Regions from separate parts of the Neisseria sp. HMSC067H09 genome, predicted to be linked through region 3. Evidence: predicted binding sites of a transcription regulator. Region 3 holds the regulator's gene; each other region holds the start of a gene.
The links. Region 3 encodes FNR, which switches genes on or off when oxygen is low (the NO sensors DNR and NnrR bind a similar motif). Its sites were predicted from a motif close to TTGATNNNNATCAA; they were not measured.
Positions count from the first base shown of each region.

Region 1: HMPREF2954_RS01570 (FeoA family protein) is a predicted target of FNR. The motif match lies at 5,577-5,590, and genes of this name have one in related genera.
Region 2: pflB (formate C-acetyltransferase) is a predicted target of FNR. The motif match lies at 3,216-3,229, and genes of this name have one in related genera.

Region 1 covers NZ_KV814860.1:12,862-23,865, reverse strand. Annotated here, with positions in the region: gene HMPREF2954_RS01595 (class 1 fructose-bisphosphatase) at 1-553, shown strand, start outside; gene bioB (biotin synthase BioB) at 976-2,028, shown strand; gene yddG (aromatic amino acid DMT transporter YddG) at 2,394-3,302, shown strand; gene HMPREF2954_RS01580 (sulfate ABC transporter substrate-binding protein) at 3,471-4,514, opposite strand; gene HMPREF2954_RS01575 (NAD(P)H-hydrate epimerase) at 4,833-5,480, opposite strand; gene HMPREF2954_RS01570 (FeoA family protein) at 5,799-6,065, shown strand; gene feoB (ferrous iron transporter B) at 6,237-8,105, shown strand; gene HMPREF2954_RS11310 (FeoB-associated Cys-rich membrane protein) at 8,102-8,230, shown strand; gene HMPREF2954_RS01560 (hypothetical protein) at 8,344-8,961, opposite strand; gene mpl (UDP-N-acetylmuramate:L-alanyl-gamma-D-glutamyl-meso-diaminopimelate ligase) at 9,219-10,595, opposite strand; gene HMPREF2954_RS01550 (O-methyltransferase) at 10,730-11,004, shown strand, end outside.
Region 2 covers NZ_KV814860.1:26,822-37,825, reverse strand. Annotated here, with positions in the region: gene typA (translational GTPase TypA) at 1-1,338, opposite strand, end outside; gene bfr (bacterioferritin) at 1,974-2,438, shown strand; gene bfr (bacterioferritin) at 2,461-2,934, shown strand; gene pflB (formate C-acetyltransferase) at 3,352-5,637, shown strand; gene pflA (pyruvate formate lyase 1-activating protein) at 6,025-6,837, shown strand; gene recA (recombinase RecA) at 7,073-8,119, shown strand; gene HMPREF2954_RS01625 (Gfo/Idh/MocA family oxidoreductase) at 8,454-9,494, opposite strand; gene rbfA (30S ribosome-binding factor RbfA) at 9,613-9,984, shown strand; gene HMPREF2954_RS01615 (hypothetical protein) at 10,067-10,477, shown strand; gene truB (tRNA pseudouridine(55) synthase TruB) at 10,479-11,004, shown strand, end outside.
Region 3 covers NZ_KV814894.1:204,092-215,095, reverse strand. Annotated here, with positions in the region: gene HMPREF2954_RS04870 (segregation and condensation protein A) at 1-768, opposite strand, end outside; gene HMPREF2954_RS04865 (hypothetical protein) at 874-1,332, opposite strand; gene HMPREF2954_RS04860 (hypothetical protein) at 1,384-1,857, opposite strand; gene HMPREF2954_RS04855 (tRNA threonylcarbamoyladenosine dehydratase) at 1,859-2,635, opposite strand; gene HMPREF2954_RS04850 (universal stress protein) at 2,828-3,292, shown strand; gene HMPREF2954_RS04845 (Nramp family divalent metal transporter) at 3,521-4,789, opposite strand; gene HMPREF2954_RS04840 (ACP-like domain-containing protein) at 5,346-5,717, shown strand; gene HMPREF2954_RS04835 (DUF2238 domain-containing protein) at 5,812-6,432, opposite strand; partial or broken gene HMPREF2954_RS04830 (MBL fold metallo-hydrolase) at 6,475-7,562, opposite strand; gene fnr (fumarate/nitrate reduction transcriptional regulator Fnr) at 7,642-8,376, opposite strand; gene hemN (oxygen-independent coproporphyrinogen III oxidase) at 8,520-9,941, shown strand; gene HMPREF2954_RS04815 (hypothetical protein) at 10,029-10,229, shown strand; gene HMPREF2954_RS04810 (methionine ABC transporter ATP-binding protein) at 10,458-11,004, shown strand, end outside.

The DNA.
Region 1 (11,004 bases), on a different contig from region 3:
GCAAAAAGGCCGAGATCAAGTTGCCGCAGGTTATGTTTTATACGGCCCGCAAACCCAACTGGTCTTGACCGTCGGACACGGTGTTTCCGTCTTTACTTTGGACGAGGACGGCAATTTTGTGATGACCAATGAAAATCCGCGCGTTCCCGAAACCACCAAAGAATTTGCCATCAATATGTCCAACCGCCGCCATTGGCTGCCGCCCGTCCAACGTTATATCGACGAATTGCTGGCAGGTGAAACCGACAGTCGCGGTAAAAACTACAATATGCGCTGGGTTGCCAGCATGGTTGCCGAAATCCACCGCATCCTGATGCGCGGCGGCGTGTTCATGTACCCTCAAGACAAACGCGATCTCTCCAAACCGGGCAAACTGCGCCTGATGTACGAAGCCAACCCGATGAGCCTGATTTTGGAACAGGCAGGCGGCGCAGCTTTCGACGGACAGACCGACATGCTGGATGTCAAGCCGGTCGGATTGCACCAACGCGTCGCCGTCTTCATGGGCAGCAAAGAAGAAGTGGACTATATCCGCAAACTTCATCAAGCCTGACAGGTGTAAAAATTAAATGTAAAAAGGTCGTCTGAAATTACCGTGTATGTTTCAGACGACCTTTTCCCAATATTCTGAAAATTGGAATGACCAGATAAAAAAATACCTCCTTACCTTGCTTCCGATTATCCATGCTTTATGTGAATTCCGCTGTGGATATATCAAATTAATAATTGATATAAAAGAAGAAAATATAATTGATTAAAAAACAGGCAGATAAAATTCCCAAAAAATAAGCAGAATTTGTCAAGCCTTTGCTGACCGCCGACTAGAATTTTTTTGCCCCCGTTTTTCAAACGCGTTACACTTCCTCCTCGTCTGTTTTCAGACGACGTTTCACTCCAACCGTGCCGCTGCCGTCATTGCGCCGGCAGTCAGGCAGTCAGCGTCATTGCGCCGCTGTAAATACGAAAGAACACACTATGACCATCTCTCCCGTCGCCTTGCGCCGTAAGACCGAGCGCAAGCCGCATCCGACCGCGCGCTATTGGAAAAAATGCGATGTCGAAGCCCTGTTCGGACTTCCATTCCTCGACCTCGTTTACCAAGCCGCCGAAATACACCGCCAGAATTTCAACCCGCGCGAAATCCAGCTTTCCACGTTGTTGTCCATCAAAACCGGCGGTTGTCCCGAAGACTGCGCCTACTGCCCGCAATCAGCGCACCACAACACCAATCTGGGCAAAGAGCAGATGATGGATGTAGATGAAATCGTTGAAAAAGCCAAAATCGCCAAATCGCGCGGCGCAAGCCGTTTCTGCATGGGTGCGGCATGGCGCGGCCCCAAACCCAAAGACGTGGAAACGGTTTCCGCAATCATCAAAGCCGTCAAAGGATTGGGCATGGAAACCTGCGGCACGTTCGGTATGCTCGAAGACGGCATGGCGGAAGACTTCAAAAAAGCAGGTTTGGACTATTACAACCACAATCTCGATACCGACCCCGAGCGCTACAACGACATCATCCATACCCGCAAACACGAAGACCGCATGGATACCTTGGGCAAAGTCCGCAATGCCGGTTTGAAAGTTTGTTGCGGCGGCATCGTCGGCATGAACGAAACCCGCGCCGAGCGTGCCGGACTGATTGCCAGCCTCGCCAACCTCGACCCGCAGCCCGAAAGCGTGCCGATTAACCAGCTTGTCAAAGTGGAAGGCACGCCGCTTGCCGATGCCGAAGATTTGGATTGGACGGAGTTCGTCCGTACCATCGCCGTGGCGCGGATTACCATGCCGCACAGCTATGTCCGCCTGTCGGCAGGACGCAGCAATATGCCCGAATCCATGCAGGCAATGTGTTTCATGGCGGGCGCGAACTCAATTTTCTACGGCGACAAACTCTTAACCACCGAAAACCCCGACGAAGACGGCGACCGCCTGCTGATGGAAAAGCTGGATTTGTATCCGCTGCGGTTTGAGCTGGAAGAAGAATACGAAGCGGCGCAGGAAACGCCCAAGATTAAGGTCGATTATTAATCCTTCCACAAAAACACAAGGTCGCCTGAAAACGGGTATCAACGTTTCATTTCGTTGAAACAGATTTTCAGACGACCTTTTTTGTAGAGATAAAAATAAGATTCAAGCATTATGCCACCTTGTTTGCCTCCCATCTATTCCATTATAATTCGCCCTTGAAAAAACCTTCGTTTTTCTATGGAATCACTCTCTAAAAAAGAGCAAGTTTCTCCTAGATTCCCGCAAAACGATACAAAGGTCGTCTGAAAGCATCATTCAATGAAGCGATGTTTTCAGACGGCCTTTTTGAACACGCAGACAGGCAGATTCAAACAAAAACATTACCGTCTCTCGCCATTCCATCCGCACTTCCAATACACCGCATCATGTTCCGTCTTACCGCCTATCCCATCTCCCCGAAACAGGCCACCTTCATCGGCCTTTTCGCCGTCTGTTTTTGGAGTTCCGTCATCGGGTTAATCCGTACCTTGAGCCTGCACATGGGGGCGGTAGGCGGCGCAGCGGTCATGTACAGCCTTGCCACGATATTGCTGCTGCTGATTTTCGGCAAACCCGATTTGCGCCGCTTCAGCCGGAATTACCTTTTTTGGGCAGGTATCTTTTTTGTCGGCTGCGAATTGTGCCTGTCCCTTTCCATCGGATATGCGGACAACGCCAGACAAACCGTCGAAATCGGCATGGTCAATTATTTATGGCCGACTTTTACCATCATCGGCGCGGTCTGGTTCAACAAACAGCCGGCAAAATGGTGGATCGCCATAGGCTTTGCACTATCCTTCATCGGCATTGCCATCGTCTTGGGCGGGGAAGGCGGATTGTCCCCAGCCCATATTTACCGCAATGTCCTCGCCAATCCCGCAGGCTATATCATGGCGCTCTTGGACGCGCTGTTTTGGGCGGCATATTGCACACTGACCGCGCGGGTTAAGGCACAGGGCAATGCTGTCGGCTTTTTCTTTTTCCTCGTTTCCTGCGTCCTGTGGGCTAAATATTTTGCAGGCAGCTACGGCAGCCTCAATTTCGATACCGAATCAATCTTATATGCGCTTGCTGCCGCATCCTGTATGGGTTTGGGCTATGCAGTGTGGAACATCGGCATCTCGCGCGGCAATATGACCGTTTTGGCAGGCGCATCTTATTTTATCCCCGTTTTCTCCGCCCTGATTTCATCCTTCCTGCTCGACGCACCGCTTCCTACGGAATTTTGGCAAGGTGCGGCGATGGTATGCATCGGATCGGCCGTATGCTGGTTGGCAACACAAAAGAAAGCATGACCGCACCTCTAAATCATAGAAATAAGATTTTCGGTTGAAACATATACCGATAAAAGCGTAACCGCCCCCGACTGTATCACATCTCAACACAACGTCGTCTGAAAACCGACATGGCAGGTTTTGCTCAAGCCGGTTTTCAGACGACGTTTTTCTTATCAAAGTACCAACTTATCTTTTGGGCGACAGTTTATCGACCAGACCGCCGTCAGCGAAGAATTTTTTCATGATTTCATCCCATGTACCGAATTTTTCGTTGGGGCTGAAGGTTTCGATTTCGGGGAAATCTGCTTTGTGTGCGGCGAAGACTTCGGCATTGCGCGGACGCAGGTAGAGTTTGGCGGCAAGCTCCTGCGCGGGTTTGCTCCATAGATATTCCAAATATTCCTTAGCGGCTTCCTGCGTACCTTTCTTGTCGGCAACGCTGTCCACAACGGCAACAGGGGTTTCAGACAGAATGGTATAGCTCGGATAAACGATTTCAAACTGATCTTGGGTCAGTTTTTTACTGACGTGATTCGCCTCGTTTTCAAAGGTAACCAAAACGTCGCCGATATTGCGCTGACTGAATGTTGTCGTGGCGGCACGTCCGCCGTTTTCAAACACAGGCGTGTTTTTCAGGACGGAAGCGGCAAATTCCTGCGCTTTGGCTTCATCGCCGTTGTTGGCTTTCAAACCGTAAGCGTATGCGCCAAGGAAAGCATAGCGGCCATTGCCGGAAGTTTTCGGGTTGGCAAGTACGATTTTGACACCGTCTTTCGCCAAGTCGTTCCAGTCTTTGATTTGTTTGGGATTGCCTTTGCGGACAAGGAAAACGGTTACGCTGGTATAGGGAACGGCATTGTCCGGCAGACGTTTTGCCCAATCGGGTTTAATCAGCCCTTTTTGAGCCAACAAATCGATGTCAGAAGTCTGGTTCATGGTAACGACATCCGCCGCCAGGCCGTTGGCAACAGACAATGCCTGCTTGCTGGAACCGCCGTGCGACTGTTGAATGTCTATGTCTGCGCCCTTGTGTTTGCTTTGATATTCTTTGACAAACAAAGGGTTGTATTCCTTATAAAAATCTCGTGCCACATCATAAGAAACATTCAACAGTTTGACACCTTTGCCGTCTGCCGCAGGAGAAGACGGTGAAGCGGTGTTTTGTTCGGATTGCGGCGAGCATGCCGCTAAAACGGCGGCGGCGAAAAGGGCGGTTGTGCGGACAGTCATTTTGTTCTCCAAATATTTGACAGGCACACTTTATACCGACGTTTCAGACGACGGAAATAATGTTTGCTTTCGGGTTTAGCGATTTTGGTTATAAACCCCAAAATTCGGCCAATGCCCGATGATTTCATATCGATTGGGAATTTAAAGCACTCGGAAGTTTTTCTGCACGATATACTTTCCGATCGTATCGGCTTCTTCCATATTGCAGGACTTTATTCCATATCCAATCTCAAAAACAACGTCGTCTGAAAACAGGCAGAGCAGACTTTGCTAAAGCCATATTTTCAGACGACGTTTTTATCTAAACCCAGAAGAGGGCTACTCTATCCCAATATCCAAACACACGGTTTCGCCGCAATATGCTTTGCCTGCATCAGTCATATGCGCGGGTTTGTAGGCGGCGAAGGCGTAGGTCAGGTCAGCGCGGAAGGTGTCTTTGTCTGCTTCGCCGGTGTCGCAGTTCAGTCCGGTCGGGATGTCCAGCGCGATTTTGAAACCGTCGGCTTGGTTCAGCAGGCGGCAGACGGCGGCGGCTGTTTCGGGCAATGCGCCGCTGAAGCCTGTTCCGAAAATGCCTTCGATAACGAGGTCGTAACCTGTTTTCAGAGTGCGAAGCCTGCCTGTGGTACGACCTTCCAGTTCATTGGTGCGGATAAAGCTGACACCGTCTAAATGATTCAAACGCTCTTGATTCAACTGCGCCAGCGACGACAGTTTGTCTCCCAAGACGAAAGCGACATCTACCTGCCAATCATGCCCCGACAACACGCGCGCGATAACCAAACCGTCGCCGCCATTATTGCCCTTGCCGCAAACGATTAACGCGCGCCCTGCTTTGGGGAAGCGGCGCAGCAAATCAGTCGCGGCGGCTTGTCCCGCGTTTTCCATCAGTTGCTCGAAAGTCGTGCCTTTATCGACTGCCATTTGTTCGTGTTCGCGCATTTCTGCGGCGGTGTAGATTTTCATCATTCGCTCCTTTGCTCTTCAGTCCTTCATAAAACATCCAAACGAAAACCTTATCAATAGCCCTTCCTGACTTTCACAACGAATCATTCGCTTTCTTTGATTTGTCGCAATATGTCGTCTGAAAATAAGGAACTTGGTCGCTTTGTATTTGATTTTTACGTTAACAAGATTTATTATCAAAATTAAACAAAGTGATAAACAATCAAAACTACTTCTTTTGCGGGGACGGGCGTTGGGATATGCCTCTGGCTACCCTGTGTCTGATTCGTCTTTACTTGCCGTCTCTTTTTTCAATCGACAACGAAAGTAAAACACACTATGTCTGCCATACCTTTGTCAAAACTCAGTAAAGGCGCAGTCGCGCACATCGACTCCATCGTCCCCAATTCGACTTTCGGCGAACTCGACCCGCTGGTTACACGCCGCCTTGCCGACTTGGGCTTTTCAAGTGGAATGCCGTTGCAAGTGATTGCCGTCGGCGGATTCGGACGCGGCCCGTTTGCCGTACGTTTGGGCAACCAGTCGCAATTCTCGTTACGGCAGGAAGAGGCGGGAAAAATTATGTGCCATGTGATTGACGGCTGACCGCCGTACACGCAGGCAGGCTTCTATTTTGAAAATGCGGCATAGGCGGATTTAATCTGACCGCCCCATCCTTTTCAGACGACCTAGGTCGTCTGAAAACACAATTTCAAAACCTTTCCCCCAAATCCCACTCCAAACTTATCAAACAATCAAAAAAGGAGAGTTCAATTCATGGAACTAAGCTATTTTGCCTTGATTGGCGCGCCAAACTGCGGCAAAACCGTTTTATTCAACGGTTTGACCGGCGCACATGCCAAGGTTGCCAATTATCCGGGCGTAACGGTCGATAAGCGCGAGGGTGCCTTCCTCGACGATGCGGCCGTCCGCATTATCGACCTGCCGGGCACATACAGCTTACGCACGACCAGCCCCGACGAAGCGGTGGCGAAAGATGTCGCCGTAGGCAAGCTGGGCATTCCGCCCGACGCCATCATCGCCGTTGCCGACGCGACCAACCTGCGTATGACCCTGCGCATGATTTTGGAACTGAAAACGCTGGGACTGCCTATGGTGGTGTCGCTGAACATGAGCGACGTTGCCCGCAGAAGGGGTTTGAATATTGATGCCGCCAAACTGAGCGAGTTGTTGGATGCACCTGTTTTGGAAACAGTCGCAGTGAGCGCGTCGGGCGTACAGGCGGTACGCGAAGCCGTGGCGAAGCTGCCGCGCAAACGCTCTTTCCCCGCCAACCCCGCTTCTGCCGAACGCACGCTCGAGGCGCTGGATAGCGACAAACTTTATCAAGAAGTCGAATCGATTTTGGCACAAGTGGTACGCACCCAGATGACGCTGCCCGCATGGCACAAAAAACTCGACGACATCGTGCTGCACCCCGTCTGGGGCATAATTATGCTGCTGGTCATCCTGTTTATGGTGTTCCAAGCGGTTTACACATGGGCGGCGCCGATTATGGACGCCATCGAAGGCGGCTTTACCGCGCTGGGCGAATGGATAGGCGCCAACATGGAGCCGGGCATCCTCAGCGACTTGCTCGTCAACGGCGTCATTGCCGGTATGGGCAGCGTGTTGGTGTTCGTGCCGCAGATTACGATTTTGTTCGCCTTCATCCTGCTTTTGGAAGACTCAGGCTACCTGCCGCGTGCGGCTTTCCTGCTGGATAACGTGATGGCGAAAAGCGGCCTGTCCGGACGCTCATTCATCCCGCTCCTGTCGAGTTTCGCCTGTGCCGTTCCCGCCGTTATGTCAGCGCGTACGATTAATGACCCGCGCGAACGCCTCGTTACCATCGCCGTCGCCCCGCTGCTGACCTGCTCCGCGCGGCTGCCCGTTTACGCGCTGATTATCGCCGCCGTCATTCCTAATCGCACCGTAGGCGGGATTTTCAACCTGCAAGGACTGACGCTGTTCATCCTCTATCTCGCAGGCATCCTGTCTGCCGCCTTGGCAGCGTATATCATGAAACGCTTGGCGCGTATGAAAGGCAACGTGCAGCAATTCCCGCTCTTGATGGAGCTGCCGACTTTCCGCACGCCCAACTTCAAACACATCATGACCAGCCTGTGGGACAGGGTAAAAGCCTTCCTCAAACGCGCCGGTACGATTATCTTCGCCCTTGCCGTAGTTTTGTGGGGCTTGGTAAGCTGGCCGCAACCGCCCGCAGGTGCAACAGGCGCGGCAATCGACTACAGCTTGGCGGGTATGCTCGGCCACGCTATCCAACCATTGTTCGCCCCGCTGGGCTTCACTTGGGAAATGTGTATCGCCATGATTCCAGGCATTGCCGCGCGTGAAGTCGTTGTTGCCGCACTGGGTACGGTCTATGCCGTCAGCGCGTCGTCTGAAGACGCCGTACAAAACGCGCTGATTCCGATCGTACACAACAACTGGGGTTTGCCAACCGCCTTTGCCTTCTTGGCTTGGTATGTGTATGCTCCGATGTGTGCCGCGACTTTAACCGTAATTAAACGCGAAACCAAATCCACGAAAAATATGCTTATGATTACAGGCTATTTGTTCCTGATGGCTTATTTTGCCGCATTTGTGGTTTACCAAATTTCTTCAAGGATACTATCGTCATGACTCAATATATTATCGTCGGCTTGATTATGCTCACTTGCATATTCTTCCTCTTGCGAAAATTCGTATTCAAACCGAAAAAACGCGATTGCAGCAGCGGCTGCGGCAAATGCGGCGGTTGCGGTTAAATATGGATAGCTAGGAAGCAGAAAGGTTGTCTGAAATGGTTTCAGACGACCTTTTTAATTTGGAACAGCAATGTACTTCAGATACTTATATCGGATGTTTAGGAAACTATTATTTAATTTAGCCAATCTGGCTCATCTTCGATAATATTTAAATCTAAAATAGCAATACATAAAGACGTTTTAGGCTCTTTAAGTCCAAACGAATTCCATTCGTTACAAATAAGAATGTTGTATCCCAAATCTCTTGCAGCCAAAATCCAATACTCTATTAATTCTCTAGTTTTCCCCTGCAAAAAATTCCGAGAGTATTGGTTATTTGTACTCTGGAAATTTGAATGATGGTACTTAATCTGATCAGAAGATGGACTAACTAATTTAAAAGTTTTTCCTTCTTGCCAGAACTTTTTCCATTGAGACGAATCGGATATCAAGCCAAAATACTCATTAATCACAGGGTATTTTTCAATCACATGGTTCCTAAATTTTTCATAAACATCATCAGAACAATTTCTTAAATCTAATATTTTTTTACATGCTTCTTTTTTATATTTAAAACTAGCTAAATATTTATTTTTATTTTCTTCTTTACCCTTAGCATATTCTTTGTCTGTTGTAAAAAATAAAGCGGAATGTGCTTTATATCCTTTGTTATGTGCTTGATGACCTACTTTCCATTTCTTAAATTTTACGTTTGTTCCATGATACAAAATGTCTTCACCAAATTTTTCCATATAAAATCCTCCTATGATATTAAATATATGATATATATATATTCTTCAAGTTATTTCAACATTCAAGAGACCTTATTTTTACTTCGACACTTTCAGTAAGCGCGGGATAAATTATATCCCAATAAATCCTTCAAATCACCGAAAATATCAGGGTTGACAACCCAATCTATCCATCCCCAACCCACAACAAAAAGGTCGTCTGAAAACCAAACTCCGGTTTTCAGACGACCTCAATCATTCCAAACTTTCAACCGACCTTATTTCAACGCTTCCAGCAGCTTCCCGTGTATCCCGCCGAAACCGCCGTTGCTCATCACCAAAATATGGTCGCCTGATTCGGCATTTTTCACGATTTCGGCGACGAAGGCATCGAAGTCTTTGCCGACGTGCAGCTTGCCGCCCAAAGGCGCGAGGGCTTCGGCGACGTCCCAGTCCACACCGCCGGCGTAGCAGAACACTTGGTCGGCATCTTTGAGGCTTTCGGGCAGTGCGGCTTTCATGGTGCCGAGTTTCATGGTGTTGGAACGCGGCTCGAGGACGGCGAGGATGCGGGCGTTTCCGACGCGCTGGCGCAGGCCTTCGATGGTGGTTTCGATGGCGGTCGGGTGGTGGGCGAAGTCGTCGTAAACGGTGATGCCGTTCACCGTGCCTTTGATTTCCATGCGGCGTTTGACGTTTTTAAACGCGCTCAAGGCTTCGCAGGCGGTCTGAATATCGACTCCGGCATGGCGCGCGGCGGCGATGACGGCGAGCGCGTTCATGCGGTTGTGTCCGCCCATCAAATCCCATGCGACGTATCCGGCTTTTTTGCCGTCAAGCAACACGTCGAACGAGCCGTCGGTATTGACTTCGCCGACCTGCCAGCCGTGTTCGGTGCCGAATTTTTCCACCGGCGTCCAGCAGCCTTTGTCGAGAGTGTCTTGCAGACTTTGCTGCTGTCCGTTGCAGACGATGAGGCCTTCAGACGGCACGGTGCGCACAAGGTGGTGGAACTGGGTCTGTATCGCGCCCAAGTCGGCGAAGATGTCGGCGTGGTCGAATTCCAGATTGTTCAACACGGCGGTACGTGGACGGTAATGCACGAATTTGGAGCGTTTGTCGAAAAAGGCGGTGTCGTATTCGTCGGCTTCGATAACGAAAAACGGCGATTTGCTGTTCAGGTCTTGACGCGGCGTTTGCGGCAGGCGGGCGGAAACGCTGAAGTTTTCGGGTACGCCGCCGATGAGGAAGCCCGGCGCGAGTCCGGCGTATTCCAAAACCCATGCGAGCATGGAAGCGGTGGTCGTTTTGCCGTGCGTCCCCGCCACGCCGAGTACCCAATGATGGTGCAGCACGTTTTCCGACAGCCATTGCGGACCGGAAATATAAGGCAGGCCGCGGTTCAAAATCGCTTCAACCACATCCATCCCGCGCTTGGCGACATTGCCGATAACGTAAACGTCGGCTTTAAATTCGTCCAACTGCGCGGCATCGAAGCCTTCGTGTACGTCTATGCCCAAGGCTTCGAGCTGGGTGCTCATCGGCGGATACATCTTCGCGTCGCAACCGCTGACTTTAAACCCCGCTTCTTTGGCAATGGCGGCAACCCCGCCCATAAACGTGCCGCCGATACCGATAATGTGGATGTGTTTCATGATAAGACCGTCTTTTGAATGAAATAATGGGAAAGCCGCCATTATAACGGAGTTTGGATAGTGGGGTCGTCTGAAAAGCAAAGCTGTGGCAAGATGGAAAATATAAAGGATTTGAACTGAACAGGAGAAAGCCCATGCCCAAGCTGACACCTCAAATGTTCGCTTTTCTGCAAGCGCCTCAAGTCGAAACCGTTTTGCTGCGGCTCTACACCCAAGCCTTAAAGCAAAACAGACAGATGTTTTTTCATTTTCTGCCCAAGATTTTCAAGCTCTTGGGCAAAGGGCTGGATTGGACGGGTGAAAACGAAAGTTTTTACGAAGACAAATACATCCCCATCGCACCGCAACAAGGCAAATTTTTATATATGCAGGCTTTGGCATCAGGTGCAAAAAACATCGTCGAATTCGG
Region 2 (11,004 bases), on a different contig from region 3:
GCCGCGCGCGGGAATATGGTATTCGAGGCGGGTACGGCCGTTGCCGTCGCTTTCCATATTGGTCAGTTCGCCGCGACGGCGGCCGAGTTCTTCCATTACCGCGCCTTGGTTTTCGTCCGGTACGTCCACGGTCAGGTTTTCATATGGTTCGCATTTTTGACCGTCGATGTCGCGGTACACGACGCGCGGCTTGCCGACTGCCAGTTCAAAGCCTTCGCGGCGCATGTTTTCCAACAAAATGGTCAGGTGCAGTTCGCCGCGTCCGGATACGCGGAACACGTCGGCATCGGCGGTATCTTCCACGCGCAGGGCGACGTTGGTCAGCAACTCTTTTTGCAGGCGGTCGCGGATTTGGCGGCTGGTCACGAATTTGCCTTCGGTACCTGCCAGCGGGCTGGTGTTCACCATAAAGTCCATGGTCAGTGTCGGTTCGTCCACGCTCAACATCGGCAGACCTTTGGGATTGTCTTTGTCGGTGATGGTTACGCCGATACCGATGTCTTCGATACCGGAAATAATCACGATGTCGCCGGCTTCGGCTTCTTCAAGCGGTACGCGTTCCAAACCTTTGAAACCCAAAAGCTGGTTGATGCGGCCTTGGGCGATTTGTTGATCGTGGTTCATTACGGCAACGACTTGGCCGGGTTTGATACGTCCGTTCAGGATGCGGCCGATGCCGAGGCGGCCGGTGTAGTTGTCGTAGTCGAGTTGGGAAATTTGCAGTTGCAGCGTTTCGTCCGCACTGCCGCTCGGCGCGGGCGTGTGTTTTAAGATGGTGTCGAACAGCGGACGCATGTCGTTGCTCTCGTCGGTTTCTTCCAGTTTGGCGAAACCGGACAGGCCGGAAGCGTAGACAATCGGAAAGTCCAATTGCTCGTCGGTTGCGCCCAAGTTGTCGAAGAGTTCGAAAGTTTGGTCGATGACCCAGCTCGGGCGGGCGGACGGTTTGTCGATTTTATTGATGACGACGATCGGTTTCAGTCCCAAAGCCAAGGCTTTTTTGGTAACGAAACGGGTTTGCGGCATCGGGCCTTCCTGTGCATCTACCAACAATACAACGCAGTCCACCATACCCAAAACGCGCTCCACCTCGCCGCCGAAGTCGGCGTGTCCCGGAGTGTCGACGATGTTGATGTGGTAGCCTTCGTAATCGATGGCGGTGTTTTTGGCGAGGATGGTAATGCCGCGTTCTTTTTCAAGGTCGTTGCTGTCCATCACGCGTTCGTCAACCTGCTGGTTGGCGCGGAATGTACCGGATTGGCGCAGCAGTTGGTCAACTAATGTGGTTTTGCCGTGGTCGACGTGGGCGATGATGGCAATGTTGCGAATTTGTTTCATGGTGATATGTATTTCAAATGATTTTTATCAAAAAGTAACTCGTAATTATATCACGGTTCATCTTATTGGACGGAGGGGGAGTAGATTAAATTTGAATCGGTACGGCGTTTATCCCGGTTCAACCGTCATTCACTATATGCGTACTGCGGCACAGTTTGACGATATAGTGGATTAACTTTAAACCAGGACGGCGTTACCTCGCTTTAGCTCAAAGAGAACGATTCTCTAAGGTGCTGAAGCACCAAGTGAATCGGTTGCCGTACTATCTGTACTGTCTGCGGCTTCGTCGCCTTGTCCTGATTTAAATTTAATCCACTATAAAAGCATTTGAGAATAATTAATAATAAAATTTGATTGGGTTTTGTAATTTATTTGCTTTTATTTATGGTTAAAAAGTGTAAATATTTTTGAATGTTGAAATGGATTCTTAATACCAATGGCAACAAATATCTATATAAAACAAGGTATTGAATTTTCAGACGACCTTTTAAGGCTTCTGTTTCTTTTGATAATTGTTTGTATTTTAAATAGAAAATTTGTCAAGCGTCAGGCTTTTTCATACAATTCAGCCATCAAGAAACAACACGCAATGTTTTTTACAGACACTTTACAATTTCAAAGAAAGAGAAAGAATTATGCAAGGCAATCAAGCTGTTATCGATTATATGAACGAACTGTTGTCCGGCGAGCTGGCTGCACGCGATCAATACTTCATCCACTCACGCCTGTACTCCGAATGGGGCTACAACAAACTGTTCGAGCGTCTGAATCATGAGATGGAAGAAGAAACAACCCACGCCGAAGACTTCATCCGCCGTATTCTGATGCTGGGCGGTACGCCTAAAATGACCCGTGCCGAACTGAACATCGGTACCGACGTGATTTCCTGCCTTAAAGCGGATTTGAACACCGAATACGAAGTACGCGACGCGTTGAAAAAAGGCATCAAACTGTGCGAAGAAGCACAAGACTACGTTACCCGTGATTTGATGATTGCCCAGTTGAAAGACACTGAAGAAGATCACGCCCACTGGCTGGAACAACAACTGCGTCTGATCGAACTCGTCGGCGAAGGCAATTACTACCAAAGCCAACTGTAATTAAGCGTATAAGGAGCTGAAAATGAAAGGCGATCGCTTAGTTATCCGCGAGCTGAACAAAAACTTGGGCTTGCTCTTGGTTACCATCAACCAATACTTCCTGCATGCCCGCATTTTGAAAAACTGGGGCTTTGAAGAATTGGGCGAACATTTCTTCAAACAGTCCATCCGCGAAATGAAATCCGCAGACGATTTAATCGAGCGTATTTTGTTCTTGGAAGGCCTGCCTAACCTGCAAGAATTGGGCAAACTGCTGATCGGCGAATCAACTGAGGAAATCCTGTCCTGCGATTTGACAAAAGAACAGGAAAAACACGATGCCCTCATCACTGCCATCGCCATCGCGGAACAACAGCAAGACTACGTCAGCCGTGATTTGTTGGAAAAACAAAAAGACATCAACGAAGAACACATCGACTGGCTCGAAACCCAGCAGGAACTGATCGGCAAAGTCGGTTTGCCGAACTACCTGCAAACAGCGGCGCAAGAGGACTAAAACACAAACCACTGCCAAATATAGCAGTCCCTGCACCCATAAACGGCATATCTTTTCGGATATGCCGTTTTTCTTTGCATCAAGCTCGTCTGAAAAACAGTATTTCAGTTTTTCAGACGACTTACCTTCTTCTAAAGAATATGTAACCCCATGAAACCCCAACCCCATACAAAAGCCCTGAAAACCGGACAAGTTTTCAGGGCTTAATTTTATATTCTACACTTGTTTACACGCTAAAGGCTTGAAAAATAAAATGTAGTTTTAAGTAATAACTGTTCTCATTGATGTAAGTCAAAAAAATATCGGGTAAACGTTCACATCTCCGCCAATCGTTACACTTCATAGAGCTAAAGTGCTATTCTGCAAAGGTAAATTTCTTCTACCTATAAATTCTATCTGACAAATTAGGAGCTTGATATGTCAACCGATGTACAGCAACGCCCTGCCGCTTGGGAAGGTTTTGTCGGCGGTAATTGGGAAACCAATGTCGACGTGCGCGATTTTATTCAGAAAAACTACACGCCTTATGAAGGCGATGCGTCTTTCCTCGCGCCTGCGACCGAGGCGACGACCAAACTGTGGGCGGAAGTGATGGAAGGCATCAAAGTCGAAAACCGCACGCACGAACCCTACAAAATCGACACGCAAGTTGTGTCCGGCATTACCAGCCATGCACCGGGCTATATCGATAAAGATTTGGAAACCATCGTCGGCCTGCAAACAGACGAGCCTCTGAAACGCTCGATCATGCCGTTCGGCGGTTTGAAAATGGTACAAGACGCGTGCAAAGTGTACAACGTCGAGTTGAACCCCGAAGTCAGCGAAATCTTTACCAAATACCGTAAAACCCACAACCAAGGCGTGTTTGACGTTTATACGCCCGACATCCGACGTTGCCGCAAATCCGGTGTGATCACCGGTTTGCCGGATGCTTACGGTCGTGGTCGCATCATCGGCGACTACCGCCGCGTGGCATTGTACGGTATCGACTTCTTGATGAAAGACAAACTCAATCAATTCAATTCGCTGCAAGCCGATTTGGAAAACGGCGTGGATTTGGAAGAAGTTATCCGCCGCCGTGAAGAAATCAACGAACAATACAAAGCCTTGGGTCAAATGAAAGAAATGGCAGCCTCTTACGGCTACGACATTTCCGGTCCTGCGAGAAATGCACAAGAAGCCATCCAATGGACTTACTTCGGCTACCTTGCAGCCGTTAAATCGCAAAACGGCGCCGCTATGTCGTTCGGTCGCGTGTCTTCGTTCTTGGATATCTACATCGAGCGCGACCTGAAAAACGGCGTAATTACCGAAACCCAAGCGCAAGAATTTATCGACCATTTGGTGATGAAACTGCGTATGGTCCGTTTCCTGCGCACGCCCGAATACGACCAACTCTTCTCCGGCGACCCGATTTGGGCAACCGAATCCATCGGCGGTATGGGTTTGGACGGCCGCACGCTGGTAACGCGCACCAACTTCCGCGTGCTGCACACCCTGTACAACATGGGTCCGTCTCCCGAACCGAACATCACCGTATTGTGGTCCGAACAACTACCGCAAGGCTTTAAAGAGTTTTGCGCCAAAGTGTCCATCGATACTTCGTCCATCCAATACGAAAACGACGATTTGATGCGTCCGGATTTCAACAGCGACGACTACGCCATTGCCTGCTGCGTCAGCCCGATGGTGGTCGGCAAACAAATGCAGTTCTTCGGCGCACGCGCCAACTTGGCGAAAACTCTGCTGTACGCAATCAACGGCGGCGTGGACGAAAAATCCAAAGACCAAGTCGGTCCGAAAACCGAACCGATTATGGACGAAGTCTTGGACTACGACACGGTCTTTGCGCGCATGGACAAATTCATGGATTGGCTGGCAACCCAATACGTTACCGCATTGAACATCATCCATTACATGCACGACAAATACAGCTACGAAGCCGCGCTGATGGCGCTGCACGACCGCGATGTGAAACGTACTATGGCCTGCGGTATCGCCGGTTTGTCTGTGGCCGCTGACTCGCTGTCCGCCATCAAATACGCCAAAGTCAAACCGATTCGCGACGAAAACGGTATTGCCGTCGACTTTGAAATCGAAGGCGAATATCCGCAGTTCGGTAACAACGACGACCGCGTGGACGATATTGCCTGCGATTTGGTGGAACGCTTCATGAAAAAAGTGGCAACCCACAAAACTTACCGCAACGCGACGCCGACCCAGTCCGTGTTGACCATTACCTCCAACGTCGTATACGGCAAAAAAACCGGCAATACGCCGGACGGCCGTCGCGCAGGTGCACCGTTCGGTCCGGGTGCCAACCCGATGCATGGTCGCGATGTCAACGGCGCCGTCGCTTCGCTGACCTCCGTAGCGAAACTGCCGTTTGAGTTTGCCAAAGACGGTATTTCCTACACCTTCTCCATCGTGCCAGGCGCATTGGGTAAAGACGAAAACTCCCGCGAACGCAACCTCGCAGGCCTGATGGACGGTTACTTCCACCACGAAGAAGGAGAAGTGGAAGGCGGCCAACACCTGAACGTCAACGTATTGACCCGCGAAACGCTGGAAGACGCGATGAACAATCCGGACAAATATCCGCAACTGACCATCCGCGTGTCCGGTTACGCCGTACGCTTCAACTCGCTGACCCGCGAACAGCAGCTTGACGTGATTACCCGCACCTTTACACAAACCATGTAAAGCAAAGGGTTTACAGTAAACCAAGCCGGGGGACGGATTATCCGGAACCCGGCTTGATTTTGCCTGAAGCAATGGTTTGATATAGTGGATTAAATTTAAATCAGGACAAGACCGACGAAGCCGCAGACAGTACATATAGTACGGAACCGATTCACTTGGTGCCTCAGCACCTTAGAGAATCGTTCTCTTTGAGCTAAGGCGAGGTAACGTCGTCCTGGTTTAAAGTTAATCCACTATATCACTAAAACGCGTTTACCTATTCCCAAACAGCCCATAAACTTCCCACAAAAGGGAACGCAATGCCCGCATATTAATCCAATAAGAAGAACCCTCTGCAACACAAAAACAAGTTTTCAGACGACCCCAATATCCGGTACATCAGACACCATGCAGACATCTATCGCCATCAACCCCGAAACACCCGCCCCCGCCAAAGACCTCGGACACCGCCATTACAACGGCAAAGGCATCGTCCATTCCGTAGAATCCTGCGGCGCAGTGGACGGTCCCGGGTTGCGCTACGTCCTCTTTCTGCAAGGCTGCCTCATGCGCTGCCTCTACTGCCACAACCGCGACACATGGGACTTGCACACCGAACAAGCCCAAGAAATGACCGTGCCCGAAGTCATGAAGCAAGTCATGTCCTACCGCCACTACCTGCGCGCCACAGGCGGCGGCGTTACCGCCACAGGCGGCGAACCGCTCCTGCAATACGAATTCGTGCGCGACTGGTTCACCGCCTGCCGCGAACACGACATCCACACCTGCCTCGACAGCAACGGCTACGCCCTGCATTACGATTCCATCCTTGACGACCTGCTCGACCACACCAACCTCGTCATGCTCGATTTAAAACAAATCGACCCCGAAATCCACAAAGTCCTCGTCGGCATCCCAAACACCAAAACCCTCAAATTCGCCCACTACCTCGCCGAACGCAAACAGCCCGCCCGCGTCCGCTACGTCGTCGTGCCGGGCTATACCGACGACGACCGTTCAGCCCACCTGCTCGGCGAATTCATCTCAGACATGGACAACGTCGAAATGGTCGAACTCCTCCCTTATCACGAACTGGGCGCGCACAAATGGGCATTGTGCGGCGACACCTACAAACTCACCGGCGTACACCCGCCTCCCAAAGAAACCATCCTCAAAATCAAATCGATTTTGGAAAGCTACGGCAAAAACATTATTTATTGAGTTCAAATCTCAAAAAGGTCGTCTGAAAATGAAATATTCGCTTTCAGACGACCTTTCAGCACTCTTAATACATCCAAACATACAACTCATAAATCATATAATTCATATAGTTAACAACAAATTATCCAAAATATGAAATAAAACCGAAATAAAACTATACTTTTTCTTAATTTATGCGATAATAGCTAAACAAATTCTTAGCTACTTTGATAACATCCCTTACGAGAACAGCACCATGTCAGACGAAAAAAGCAAAGCCCTAGCTGCCGCCCTTGCCCAAATTGAAAAAAACTTTGGCAAAGGCTCCATCATGAAAATGGACGGCAGCCAGCAAGAAGAAAACCTTGACGTCATCTCCACCGGCTCGCTCGGCGTGGACTTGGCACTAGGCGTCGGCGGTCTGCCGCGCGGCCGTGTCGTGGAAATCTTCGGCCCCGAATCCTCCGGTAAAACCACGCTCTGTCTCGAAGCCATTGCCCAATGCCAGAAAAACGGCGGTATCTGCGCCTTTATTGACGCCGAACACGCCTTCGACCCGATTTACGCCCGCAAACTCGGCGTTAAAGTAGAAGAACTCTACCTCTCCCAACCCGACACCGGAGAACAGGCTTTGGAAATCTGCGACACGCTGGTACGTTCCGGCGGCGTGGACATGGTTGTCGTTGACTCCGTAGCGGCCCTCGTACCCAAAGCCGAAATCGAAGGCGAAATGGGCGACAGCCACGTTGGCCTGCAAGCCCGCCTGATGAGCCAAGCCTTGCGCAAGCTCACCGGCCACATCAAACGCACCAACACACTGGTTGTCTTCATCAACCAAATCCGTATGAAAATCGGCGTGATGTTCGGCAGCCCCGAAACCACCACCGGCGGTAACGCCCTCAAATTCTACGCTTCCGTCCGCCTCGACATCCGCCGCACAGGACAAATCAAAAAAGGCGACGACGTTATCGGCAACGAAACCAAAGTCAAAGTCATCAAAAACAAAGTCGCCCCTCCGTTCCGCCAAGCCGAATTCGATATCCTGTACGGCGAAGGCGTAAGCTGGGAAGGCGAACTGATCGACCTCGGCGTCAAATACGACATCGTTGAAAAATCAGGCGCATGGTACAGCTACAACGGCGCCAAAATCGGACAAGGCAAAGACAACGTCCGCGTATGGTTGAAAGAAAACCCGGAAATCGCTAACGAAATCGACGCCAAAATCCGCGCCGCCGTGGGTATCAACGTTGATATTACCGAAGGCAAACTGGACGACACCGACGGCGAACGTCCTGAGGAATAAGCCTCTGCCTGTCTTTCAATAAAAAATATGAAAGATCGTCTGAAAACGAATATAGCGTGTTCCGCTAAAAAGTTTTCAGACGACCTTTTCGCATTCGACAGAAAACATAGCCTTAAAAATGATAGAAATGCCTACATCGCCATTCCGATAAAGGTAGGCATCTGGAAATTAGGAATTACGGCAATTTTTAAATGTTACCGAAGAAATAGCCAAGGTCTGGCTTTCTACCATAGCTTGTCCTCGCACAGGCATAGGAGAAAATAGCAACTTCCAAGTTAATCTTCTGTATTTTAAAAAATTTCAGAAATCCTGTTCCCTGTAACTTTTAATCTCCCTACACCTTAACCCGACACCCCGATTTCGCGCTTTCATATACTTTTTCCAGCAGCCCCAGCACCTCCGCCACTTGGCGCGGTTGCACTGCTGCGGGAGATTTGCCTTGCAGCGCGTCATAAAGGTTTTCATAAAACGCCGCATAATTTCCGCTGACGCTTTCGATATTTTTGCGGACGACCGCTCCGTCGATTTCCGTATGCAGGATGCCCCATTCGTCTTCCGGTTCACGATTCCACGATCCGACGGGTTGCGCGCCGTCGAGCAGCAAGGCTTCTTGGTTGTCGGCGTTTTGTTTGACGTATGAACCGCGTTTGCCGTGCAAGGTCATGAACGGCAAAGGTTCGCGGGCATATTTGCTTGCGGTCAGGGCGACTTTTTTGCCGTCGGCGTAATAGAGCGCGATATAGAAATTGTCGTCGCTGACCGCTCCTTCATGCTGATAGCGCACATCGGCATAAAGTTCGTCAGGCATTCCGAAAATATCGACTGCCATATCCATGAGGTGCGAACCCAAATCGTACACCAGCCCCACGCCCGCCTCGCCCGTTTCCTTCCAGCGTTTTTTGTTCAATGCAGCCGCATAACGCTCGAAACAGAATTCCGCATCCACAATTTCGCCCAAAAGGTCGTCTGAAAGCAGTTTTTTGGCGGTCAGCGGCGCGCTGTCCCAACGGCGGTTTTGGTAAACGGTCAGCAATACGCCCTGCCGCTCGGCAAGTTCCGCCAATTCACGAGCTTGCGCCGCCGTGGCGCACAACGGTTTTTCCACCACCACATTTTTACCCGCACGCAAAGCCTGAGCGGCAAAATCGAAATGCGTCTGGTTCGGCGTAGTCACGACCACCAAATCCACATCATCGGTAAGCAACTCCTCAAACGAGCGCACGGTCTGCGCCTGCGGCAGGACTGCCTGAGCTTTGTTGCCGCTGCGTTCAAACACGCGCACGACTTCAAACCGCGCATCCGCACGCCAAAACGGCAGATGGAACACCTGCGCCGACATGCCGAACCCCGCCAATCCGATTTTGATTTTCTGCATAGCCAAACTCCTTTTCAGACAGCCTCAAATTGCCGTATATCCGTTATAATACCGCATTTATTTCACACAGGCCGTCTGAAAACAAAGTTGAAACGGCCGCCGCCGTTTAAGGAAAACCATGAGAAAACCGCAACGCGGCTATGCCCGCCAAGACCGTGTCAAAGAACAAATCATGCGCGAACTGGCCGAGCTGGTCCGCACCGGCCTGAAAGACCCGCGCGCAGGCTTCATCACCATCAACGAAGTCGAAGTCACCCGCGATTACAGCCACGCCACCGTGTTCTACACCGTCCTCGACGACAGCACCCGCGACATCACCGAAGAAGCCTTGGAACACGCCAAAGGCCACTTGCGCAGCGAGTTGGCGAAACGCATCAAACTCTTCAAAACGCCCGAACTGCACTTCAAATACGACGAATCGCTCGAACGCGGCATGAGCATTTCCAGCCTCATCGACAAAGTGGCGGCGGAAAAGCCGGTGGAAGATTAAAAATAAAGCTCTTCTGAACACCCGGTATTAAAACCGAAGATCTGTTTCAGACGGCCTCCTTGCTCTGCTTTAGGATATATCCATGACTTTTCCCGAATTTCTATTGTTTTTAGTCTTTTTCTCCTATTGTGCCTGCTACGCTTTCAGTTTGCGCAAAGGGACAACTGTCTTTAATACCGCATCGGGCAACGAAATCCACATAGGTAAAAACGGGCATTACTCGGTTTGGCATGATGGAGACGGACAAATCCCCTTCCGCATCACCGACCTAAACGGGCGGGAAGCACCTCTCTCCAAACCGCTGTTTCATGCCAGTTTCCGCCGTACCGGCGGCCGCATCACGCTTTTAAAGCAAGGCCGTCTGAAAAAAGGCAGCTACACAGTAGAAACACCAAATCCGCACAGCCACATCATCCTCAGAAAAACAATATCGGAAACGCCGATCATCCTACTCGGCACTTCCATCTTATCCCTTTCCTTCCTCCTTCACTGACATGACCGCCAAACCCGCCAAACGCCCCGTCAACGGCGTCCTTCTGCTCGACAAGCCCGAAGGACTTTCCAGCAACACCGCCCTGCAAAAAGCCCGCCGCCTCTACAACGCTGAAAAAGCGGGACATACCGGCGTACTCGATCCTTTGGCAACCGGACTTTTGCCCGTCTGCTTCGGCGAAGCGACCAAGTTCGCCCAATATCTGCTGGATGCCGACAAAGCCTACACCGCCACGCTGAAACTCGGCGAAGCCAGCAGCACGGGGGACGCCGAAGGCGAAATCATCGCTACCGCCCGAGCCGATATTTCCTTAGCCGAACTTCAGACGGCATGCCAAGCCCTGACAGGCAACATCCGCCAAGTGCCGCCGATGTTTTCCGCCCTCAAACACGAAGGCAAACCGCTGTACGAATACGCCCGCAAAGGCATCGTCATCGAACGCAAACCGCGCGACATCACCATTTACGCCATTGATATTACCGAGTTTGACGCGCCCAAAGCCGTCATCGACGTACGTTGCAGCAAAG
Region 3 (11,004 bases):
GACGATGCGGACCAAGCCTTCTTTGGCAAGCTCCAAGAGCGCGATGAAATTGACGACCACATACGCCGCGCCCTGCTCCGGTTTGAACAAATCGCTGAATTTGCATATCCCGCTCTCGTTCAGACGACGTAAAACCGCCGTCATCTGCGCGCGCACGGAAATGGTTTCCTGAATCACTTCATGGCTGCGCGTATGTTTCGCCCGCGACAAAATGCCCAGCCACGCCTGCGTCAAATCGGCGACATACACCTCCGGCAGCTTCGCTTCGACCGCGATTTCCAACGGCAGATACGCCCAAGCAAAATCCCGTCCCGCGCGCGGCAACGCATCCAAACCCTGCGCCGCCAGTTTCATCTGTTCGTAAGCCAAAAGGCGGCGCACCAGCTCGGCACGCGGATCCGCCTCCTCATCCTCGACCTCTTCGGGACGCGGCAGCAGCAGGCGAGATTTGATTTCAATCAGCATCGCCGCCATCAAAAGATATTCCGCCGCCAAATCAAACTGATACGCTTCCATTTGGGCTATATAGTGCAGATATTGCTCGGTAATCTTCACCATCGGAATATCGAGAACGTCGATATTCTGTTTGCGGATAAGGTAAAGCAGCAAATCCAACGGCCCTTGGAAGCTGCTTAAGACAACCTTCAAAGCATCGGGTGGAATAAACAAATCCTGCGGCAAATCGGTTACGGGTTGGCCGAATACCCACGCGACAGTGTATTCAGACGACGTTGCCGCGGCGGAAGGAATAAGGTGTTCTGAAGGCATGATTAGAGGAGCTTTTTCTTATTAGGTTCGATGGATGGTTAATCAATAACGGGGTCGTCTGAAAACGCAGCGGGTTTCGTCAAAACGAATGCGGCAAAACAAAAATCAGCCTTTTTTGCGTTGGCTTTTCAAAGAAGCGATGGCAATGGCAAGCGTTTGCGCCAACGCCATGCCCAGCAGCGGCAAAACGGCGAAAAACGAACCGGTCAGCACCGTAACGGCATCGCGGGAAAACACAAAGCCATCGCGCGCAAGCATCGCGATTATCCAAACCGACAATAGCAGCCATTCGCAGCCGACCAAAAACCAAATCATCCCGACCGAGCAGCGTTTGCGCCACTTCATGATGGCAGCGTGCAAAAGGCTGAATATCGGAACGGACAGGAAAGGATAAAGGAAATTGGTAAACGGCCGCGGAGAGCCGTCCTGAAAACACAAATAATCGCCCGACTGCATGTCGCATCCCATTGCGCCAAACATCGGATCGACGGCATACATCAACACTCCGAACCACACCGCATAAATCAGGCTGGCGATAAAATAGGCTTTGAAAAATCGGTTCATAGGCAAAAAAGGTCGTCTGAAAAAATAAATTTCAAAAGGCTTAAACCCACATCAAATTTTCTGATTGGCATTTGCAGAAGAGACCAGCACACTCAGGGCTTGAACTGCTGCCATGCCATAAACAGGCAATCCGAAAAAAAGAAGTCCCGTTATTGCCGTCCAACTACTATCCAGACTACTCCACTCCCACAGTAAAAAAACAAACCAAACAATCAACCATTCGACAATAGGCAAGGCAAGAGTCATCGAAGTTGTACAGCGTTTGGTCCACTTCATAATGCCGGCATTGAGTAGGGACAATAACATTACAGATAAAAACGGAAAGAAGAAAAACTTCAAAGACACTTTCTCAAAAGCCGACATTTCATGAGCTCGTGAACAATACTCTGCATACTGTTCATTGTCAGCGTCAATATCAAAACATTCGAATCCTGAAAACAGCAAACCGACACTGTATACCAGCAAACCGAAGACAACCGCATAAATCAGGCTACTGATAAAGTAGGCTTTAAAAAATCGATTCATCTCACTTCCGTCCCGCAATATGTTCTACCGCCGCCTGCGCACAATACAGCCCAAACGAAGCCGTCACCAGCATACTCGCGCCATAGCCCGCGCAGGACAGCCCTTGCGGCGCGGTATCGGTCGAACACGCTTCGCCAGATTGCGGCGGCGTAATGTTCTCAGTCGAGAACACACACGGCACGCGCATTTTTTCTTTGGTATCGCGGCTGAAACCGTAGCGTTTGCGCAAGGTGTAGCGCAGGTTGGCAAGCAGCGGGTCGTGGGTTACGCGGCTCAAATCGGCGGTTTGAATCAATGCCGGATTTTTCTGTCCGCCCGCGCCGCCGCTGAGGATAAACGGCTGATTGTGCCGCACAAAATAAGCCGCCATCGCCGCCTTGACGCGCACTTGGTCTATCGCGTCGATCACAAAGTCGAAAGGTCGTCTGAAAAGCGTTTCCAGATTGTCTTCCGTCACAAAATCCTCGATTTCCTCCACTTCGCATTGCGGATTGATTTGGGCAATGCGTTCGCGCAACGCCGTTACCTTCGCCTTGCCGAAATCGTCGGTCAGCGCATGAAGCTGGCGGTTGACATTGGACTCGGCGACGTTGTCCAAATCAATCAAGGTCAAACGACCGATGCCCGTCCGCGCCAAAGCCTCCACTGCCCAAGAACCTACCCCGCCCACGCCGACCACGCAGACGTGCGCGCGCGAAAACCGCGCCAGTGCTTCATCTCCGTAGAGTCTGGCAATACCGCCGAAACGGCGCGAAGGAAGAAAAACGGTGTCGTTCATACCCAACCTTGTGATATATCAATAAATGAATGAAAATCAACGCAAAACGCTGCGGACGAATGCGACACATATTATACTGGAAAGCAGACGGGCTGTTGCAGCAGCCCGAAAGAGTCTATAATCGTTTCATATCGGACCCTTCCCAACCGCATGAAACAAAGTGCCGCCTGCGGCGCAAAAGGAGAATGAACTATGTACAAACATCTGGTTGTAGCCGTTGACGGCAGCGAAACTTCCCTCAACGCCCTGAAACACGCCGCCGAGTTGGCAAGCGTCAACAACGCCCGCCTGACTTTGGTACACGTCGCCAACCCCGCCGAATACATGGCGCTCGCCCCCGAATTCCTGCAACACGAGAGCTACGAGGCCGCCGCCGTCGCCCAAGGCAACGAAGTCTTGGACTTCGCTGAAAAAACCGCCCGCGAAAACGGCGTGGAAAATATTGTCAAACACCTGCTGGTCGCCAACAAAGGCGCGCGCGAAATGGCGCAGGATTTGGTCGATTACGCCGATGAAAACGGCGCCGACCTGCTGGTACTCGGCACACACGGCCGCACCGGTCTGATGCACCTCCTGATGGGCAGCTTCGCCGAAACCGTTATGCGCCAAAGCCACCTGCCGCTTCTGATTATCCGCAGCAAAGCGGAAGAAGCGTAAGGGTCTGCCCTACTGAAGAAGGTCGTCTGAAATCTCAAACTAAGATTTTCAGACGACCTTCTTTCATCTTATTTCAAATAGGTTTTACGAATTATTGATTATAATCATGAACTTCGTAATATCATTCGCCTATACCAATAAATAACTTCTTCCCAAAACCAACCCATAACAAAAAGGTCGTCTGAAAACCAAAATCCGGTTTTCAGACGACCTTTGTTTTGATTCGGCTTACTTAGGTGCAGCCAAGATGCCTGTCAGGTTCAGCAGGAACAAAACCGTAAACCCGGTCAGGTAAATCAAGCCGAGGATGGCGAGGAAGTTCATGCCTGCCGTCAGCTTGTGGCGTTCGTCGCCTTTGACGAGGCGGTAGTTCAGCCAAGCGAACACGGGGGCAGAAACGAAGGCGGTAATCATGGCGAATTTGAGCAGCTCCGCCATTGCGCTGTTGAACCAGAAAATCACTGCCAAGCCCGTACCTGCGACCCAAACGTTCCAGGCGAACAGTTCCACGTTGCCTGTTTTGTCTTTGCCGCGCAGCAGGCGCACCGGCTCGGCAATCGCGCGCGCGTAGCCGTCCACTACGGTAATCGTTGTGCCGTACATACAGGCGAAGGCGATGAATGCGACCATCGGACGCGACCAGTCGCCGATGGTGACGGCGTACATATTAATCAGTTGCCCGACGTATTTGCCACCCGCCATTTGCACTGCTTCCCCGTTGCCGTACTGCACATACGCGCCCAAGGCAAGGAAGACGACCGCCAACACTGCGCTGGTGATGTAGCCGACGTTGAAGTCGAAAATACCGTCGCGGTAGCTGGAAGGATTGATGCGTTGTTTTTCCGTTACCCACAAAGAGTTGATTGCGGAAATTTCAATCGGAGCAGGCATCCAGCCCATCAGCGCGATGAGGAAGCCCAAGCCTGCCAGTGTCCATGGGGTAGGCTCGATAAAGTCGGGTTTCATTTGCATGCCGCGCGACATGGCGATGGCAGCGGCGGCGACTGTGGCGATTGTCAGGCTGACGATGATGATTTTGGAAACGTTGTCCAAGGCTTTGTAGCGTCCGCTTGCCAGGATAATCAGGCAGGAAGCCATAATCAGCGCGGAGATTGCGCCGACATTCAGCGTCAGCGAAGGAATCGCCATTTTGACGATGGCGGCGGTCACGATGGCGACCGCACCCGCGTTAATCGTTGCCGAGATAACGCACAAAATCAGGAATACCCACAAATAAACGCGGCTTTTTTCCGCATAGCCTTCAATCAGGCTTTTGCCCGTATCCAGCGTGTAATGCGCGCTGAAACGGAAAAACGGATATTTGAAGAGGTTGGTCAAAATGATAATCAACGCAAGCTGCCAGCCGTAAAGCGCACCCGCCTGCGTCGAGGCAATCAGGTGCGAACCGCCGACCGCCGCCGAAGCCATCATGATTCCGGGCCCCAGCGCATTGATTTTGCTTTTCCAAGTCGAAGCGTGTGTATGTTGTTCAGACATCTATTCTCTCCGTCTTTTTTCAGACGACCTTCACAAAAAAAGGCATATTTTAACGTAAATCAAGAGATTATCTAACAGACATTTCGGATATTTCATGCCGAAATATGTTAAAAATAAGCTGTACCGAATCGAAAATCTCCAATCATCAGCATTTTGTGGCTGGAAACCTTTTTCAGACGACCTTGTATCGCTTTTTATACCCAATCAGGGCAGCACCCGAAAAACAACATACTTAATATCTAATTTGGGGTTAGTGTTGTGCAGAGGCTTTCAGGTACTTGCTTTGATGATAAACTTTTATAAAAAAATCAATACCCGAAAATAAAAGAAAAACAATAAAATAAGTGATTTTGTTATGATAAATTTTCAACTTATTTAATTTCGTACAACCAGAATAACCCTTCTCGAAAATTTCTTTGTATAGCTTTGCATATCTGCATATTGTATATTTTTTCGGAACGGATAAAATATGTTCTGCTTTCAAAACAAAGCAAGGATGGCGCCGGATAGTCCACGCCACACATCACTCTTTTCTCACTTTATGGAGTAATACCAGATGAAATTCTTATCTGCCGCTATTGTAGCCGTTCTGACTGCCGGTGTTTCCATGACTGCCGCTGCTGCTCCTGCTGGCTACGTTCCTTACAAATGCGACAACGGTAAAAAACTGAATGTCGTTTACGAATTTGACCGCAGTGGTAATGCAGTTGGCGCATCTGCAAATGCAGCCGGTAAACAAATCAGCCTGCGCGTTGACAAACGTCAATCAGACAGCACCGGTACAACCTTCACCAACAAACGCGGCTTCTCTATGTCTGCCGGTTACATCGACAAAAACACCCACACCACTTCCGAAGTTGTGGGCGTAACCGACTCACGCAACCGCTTCATCGTGAAAAACTGCGAACCCGTTAACATCGACCGTTAATTTACAACGAATGATTTAAGCTTCCTTAAGGTCGTCTGAAAACCGAAATAAGGTTTCAGACGACCTATTGTTTTTCCCATTTCTTTAAAACCTGTCAACCTGTTTTCAAACGCTTATCCGGTCGTGTCAATATAAACACTACCAGTGACGTTAACGCGCCTAGCGTATCAGCGAGCATGTCTTTTTGCGCATCCCAAATATCGCCTTGCGAACCGAGTACTTCCAAACCTGCTTCGCCGCCGTCAATCACCGCATACTGCCATTCGATGATTTCGTAAGCCGCTGCCACGCTCATGATGAAGAACAAGGAGAAAAACAGGGCAAGCGCAGGACGGCAGAGTTTACGGCGCAACAGCCATTCTGCCATCGGATAGGCGTAGAAACCGATGATGTAGTGTCCGACGCGGTCAAAATGGTTGCGTCCTTCGCCTAAAAACGGCGCAAGCAGGCGGTTTGCCCAATCGAAGGGCACATCGGCGAAAGTGTAGTAAGAACCGATGGTATGCATAATCAGCCAGAAACTCATGAATACATAAGCCAGATTACTGAAACGGAAACAGCGGTAGGTAGCGATGAGTGCGATAAATACGATCGAAACAGGAATGATTTCGGCGTACCAAACAGCGCGGTCGGACGGATTGATACCCGACCAGACGATGAGTAAAGCAATGAAAACTGTGAATAATAAAGGGATAACATGCGAAGTTTTTTGCATAAGAATTTCTTTGTATTAAATTAATAAAAATGATGGAAATTTTCAATAAACTGTGCAGCAGCTTGATTCTAAAGGCTCTGCGAACCAGTCTTGCGTGGAGGTATTGGCATCAAAGACTTGTCCCATTAGCGGAGTCAACGGATTGACACCCAAGCTGCGTGCCAGCGGGATGCTTTGAAGCAGGGGTTCGTTCCAAGCGTGCAGTGCCATGGCGTAGGCGCCCCAGTGGATGGGCATGAAGCGTTTGGGGGCAAGCTGCGCGGCATAGAGGGCGGTTTGTTCGGGGAAGAGGTGGTTGTTGGGCCAATGTTCGCTGTATTGCCCGTTTTCGATGAACGCGATATCAAACCCGTTGAATTTTTCGGCGATTTTGTCGAAATGGCTGCCTTGTGCCGAGTCGCCGTGAAAATAGAATTTTTCGCTGCCGTGTTCGATGGCAAAGCTGGACCACAGGGCTTGGTTGTGGTCGGTCAGGGTTCGGGATGAATCGTGACGGGCAGGTAGTGCGGTGTAGCGGATGCCGTTGCGTTCGGTGCTTTGCCACCAATCGAGTTCGGTAATGCGCTCTTGCGGCACGCCCCATTTTTTCAGCAGTACGCCCATGCCGAGTGAGACGATGAAATGGCTGTTGCCTTTTGAATTGAGTGCTTGCACGCTGTCTTTTTCGAGGTGATCGTAGTGGCTGTGTGAAATCAGGATGACATCGACGGGCGGCAGTTCGTCGATTTCTGAGGGGGCAGGCTGGAAGCGTTTCATGGTGATGGGGATGGGGAATTGCCGAAAACGGGGTCGGTAATGACGGTTTGCCCGCCGATCCGCATCAATAGGGTGGAATGCCCGAACCAGACGAAACGGCTTTTCCCTTCGGGTGCGGCGAGGAAGGTTTGCCAATCGGGCTTGACGGTAGGCAGAGGTTTGGGCGGGCGCGTTGCCTGCGGGTCGGTCAGAATCTTCCAAAATGCGCTGGTCAGGCCGGTCGGTTTCTGCTGCGGTTCGGGGTTGAAGAAGGTTTGCGTTTTCGGGTCGTAATGGTCGCTTGCGGGGTAAACGGGATGTTGGTCGGGATAGAGCCAGTAGGTGAGCAGGGCGCAGGCAGCGGTCAAGGTAATGAGTTTTTTCTTGTGTTTCATAATTGGTTTTTATGAAGAAGGTCGTCTGAAAATTTTTCAGACGACCTTGGATTCTGTTTGAAAATAGTCTCGGTATCTATCAGATGGCGTGCGAACAGCCGGACACCATTTTTTTGAGGGCTTGCGAGTCGAGGATTTTGATGTGTTTGTGTTCGACCGAAATTAGACCTTCATGGTGGAACTTGGACAGTGTGCGGCTGACGGTTTCCAGTTTCAGTCCCAAATAGCTGCCGATTTCTTCGCGCGACATCCGCAAGATGAAATCATTAGCGGCAAATCCGCGCGAGTAAAGGCGTTGGGATAAGTTCAGCAAAAACGCTGCCAGACGTTCTTCGGCGCGCATATTGCCCAAAAGCAGCATCACACCTTGGTCACGCACGATTTCGCGGCTCATCAACCGGAAAAAATGGCTTCTCAGGCTGGGGATGTTGTGCCCCAGCTCTTCGATGTGGGTGAAGGGCAGCTCACACACTTCGCTGTCTTCCAAAGCCACCGCGTCGCAGCTGTGGACATGGGAACAAATGCCGTCCATACCGATGAGTTCGCCGGACATAAAAAAGCCGGTAACCTGATCGCGACCGTCCTGACTGGCAACCGTGGTTTTGAAAAAACCGGCACGGATGGCAAACAGCGACGCGAAAGGCTCACCGGTGCGGAACAGATATTCACCCTTCTTCAAGCGGCGGCTCTGTCGGATGACCGCGTCCAATTGTGCAAACTCATTGGGCAAAAGCCCGACAGGCAGGCAGAGTTCACGCAGCGAACAGGAAGAACACAGGGTTTTCATCTGATGCATAGCATTGTGTGTGGTCATAAAACACCCTTAAAATTAAGGTTTTTATCCTGTCATGATTACGTAAGTTATTGACACATATCAAGACAGGTTTATCATACTGTGGCATTCTACCAAACTATCCGAAAATTGCCTAACTTCATTACTCTAATCACGCACACGCCATGAAAGTAATACCGATACAAAATAATCACAATAGAAACGATGACAAGCCTGAGTTCGACCGCGAACTCATCGCCAGCCTTCCTTCCAGCGGTCCGCGCTACACTTCCTACCCCACAGCCGACCGTTTTCATGACGGATTTCGCGAAGCCGAATATATCAATGCCTTGAATCAGCGCGGTATGGGGGCTTTGAACAAGCCCCTTTCGCTTTATATCCACATCCCCTTCTGCAACACCATCTGTTACTACTGCGGCTGCAATAAAATCATCACCAAAGACAAAAGCCGCGCCGATGCCTACATCGAATACCTTGAAAAAGAAATGGAGCTGCTCGCCCCGCATCTGGGTGGACGGCATCAGCTTGCGCAACTGCACTTCGGCGGCGGTACGCCGACTTTCTTGAGCGACGACCAAATCGAACGCGTATTCCGCATGATACGCAAACATTTCCAACTTATCCCCGGCGGCGAATACTCCATCGAAATCGACCCGCGCAAAGTCAGCCGCGAAACCGTCCTCATGCTCGGCAAGCTCGGCTTCAACCGCATGAGCGTCGGCATTCAGGACTTTGATCCCAAAGTGCAGGCAGCAGTCAACCGTATCCAAAGCTATGACGAAACCAAAGAAGTCATCGATGCTGCCCGTGAAGCCGGATTCAAATCCGTCAGCGTCGATTTGATTTACGGCCTGCCGCATCAAACCGCCGAAAGCATCAAAACCACCATTGACACTGTCTTGTCGCTCGATCCCGACCGCCTTGCCCTTTATCACTATGCCCATCTGCCGCATATCTTCAAGCCGCAACGCCGTATCGATACCGAAGCCGTTCCCGGCAGCGAAGAAAAACTCGATATGTTGCAATACTGCGTCCAAACCCTGACCGAACGCGGTTACGTCTTCATCGGTATAGACCACTTCGCCAAACCCGATGACGAACTTTCCATCGCCCTCAAAGAAGGCTTCCTCCAGCGCAACTTCCAAGGCTACTCGACCTACGCGGACTGCGATTTGGTCGCCATCGGCATATCTTCCATCGGCAAAATCGGCAGCACCTACTCCCAAAACGAACGCGACATCGACGCCTACTATGCCGCGCTCGATGCCGGACACCTGCCCATCATGCGCGGCTACCAACTCAATCAGGACGACCTTTTGCGCCGCAATATCATCCAAGATTTGATGTGCCGCTTCGCCTTGGATTACCGAATCTACGAAAGCGTGTTCGGTATCCCGTTCGACCGCTATTTCAAAGACGAACTTGCCGACTTGGAACAACTTGCCTCCCTCGGACTCGTCCGCCTGAAACCGCACGGACTGACCGTTACCCCCAAAGGCCGCTTCCTGATACGCAATATCGCCATGGTGTTCGACTACCACCTGCGCCACAGGGAAACCAAAGCCCAATATTCGCAAACGGTGTAAAGAGGAATAGCAAAGGTCGTCTGAAAACCGTTTTCAGACGACCTTTGCCCTTTGTTTCCCTTTGTTAAGGAACGCTAAGGAACGCTAATGAACGAACAAACCAAACAGGCCGCACAAACCATAGGTCGTCTGAAACGTAAAGCCAGCGACGAAGAACAGCTGCAAGGCTGGCGTGAAACCTGCGCCGAACAAGGGTTAAGTGGCGAATTTATCCTGACCACCAAGCTCAACGGCGCGGCTTATACCGAGGAAGAAGCTCGCATGGTGGCGGAGCTTTTCGGCAAATAAACTGACAATTTATTATTTTAAAATTACAAATCATATCAAAACTTGACAAATTTACCGATTTTGATTATAGTCGTATATGAGTTAACATTGCCGATTTGACACAGCTTGCGGGCATAAACAGCTAAAGCGTATTTTCATTTTCTGCTGTTTTTATTCCTTTCTTTATATCCAAGCCCGTTGTGTACAGCATCGGGCTTCTTTTTTTTCCGGAAGTATCAGGAAGTATTTATGATTATTTTGGACAACGTTTCCAAACATTACCAAACGCGCGACAAAACCCGTTTTGCCGCCGTCGAGCCGACCAGCCTCGAAATCCAAGACGGCGAAATCTTCGGTCTGATGGGCTATTCCGGCGCGGGTAAATCCACCCTGTTGCGCCTGATTAACCTGTTGGAACGTCCTGACAGCGGCAAGGTCAATGTGTGCGGACAAGAGCTGACCGCGCTTGATGCCGCCGCATTGCGTCAGGCGCGGCAAAATATCGGCATGGTGTTTCAGCAGTTTAATCTTTTGAGCAACCGCACCGTTGCCGACAATGTTGCCTTTCCTTTGGAAATCGCCGGATGGTCGTCTGAAAAAATCAAAGAACGTGTTAAAGAATGCCTTGAAATCGTCGGCTTGACCGAACGCGCAGATCACTACCCCGCCCAGCTTTCCGGCGGACAAAAACAGCGCGTCGGCATTGCCCGTGCGCTCGCGCCCAAACCCCAAGTCATCCTCGCCGACGAACCCACTTCCGCCCTCGACCCCGCCACCACGCGCAGCGTCTTGGAAT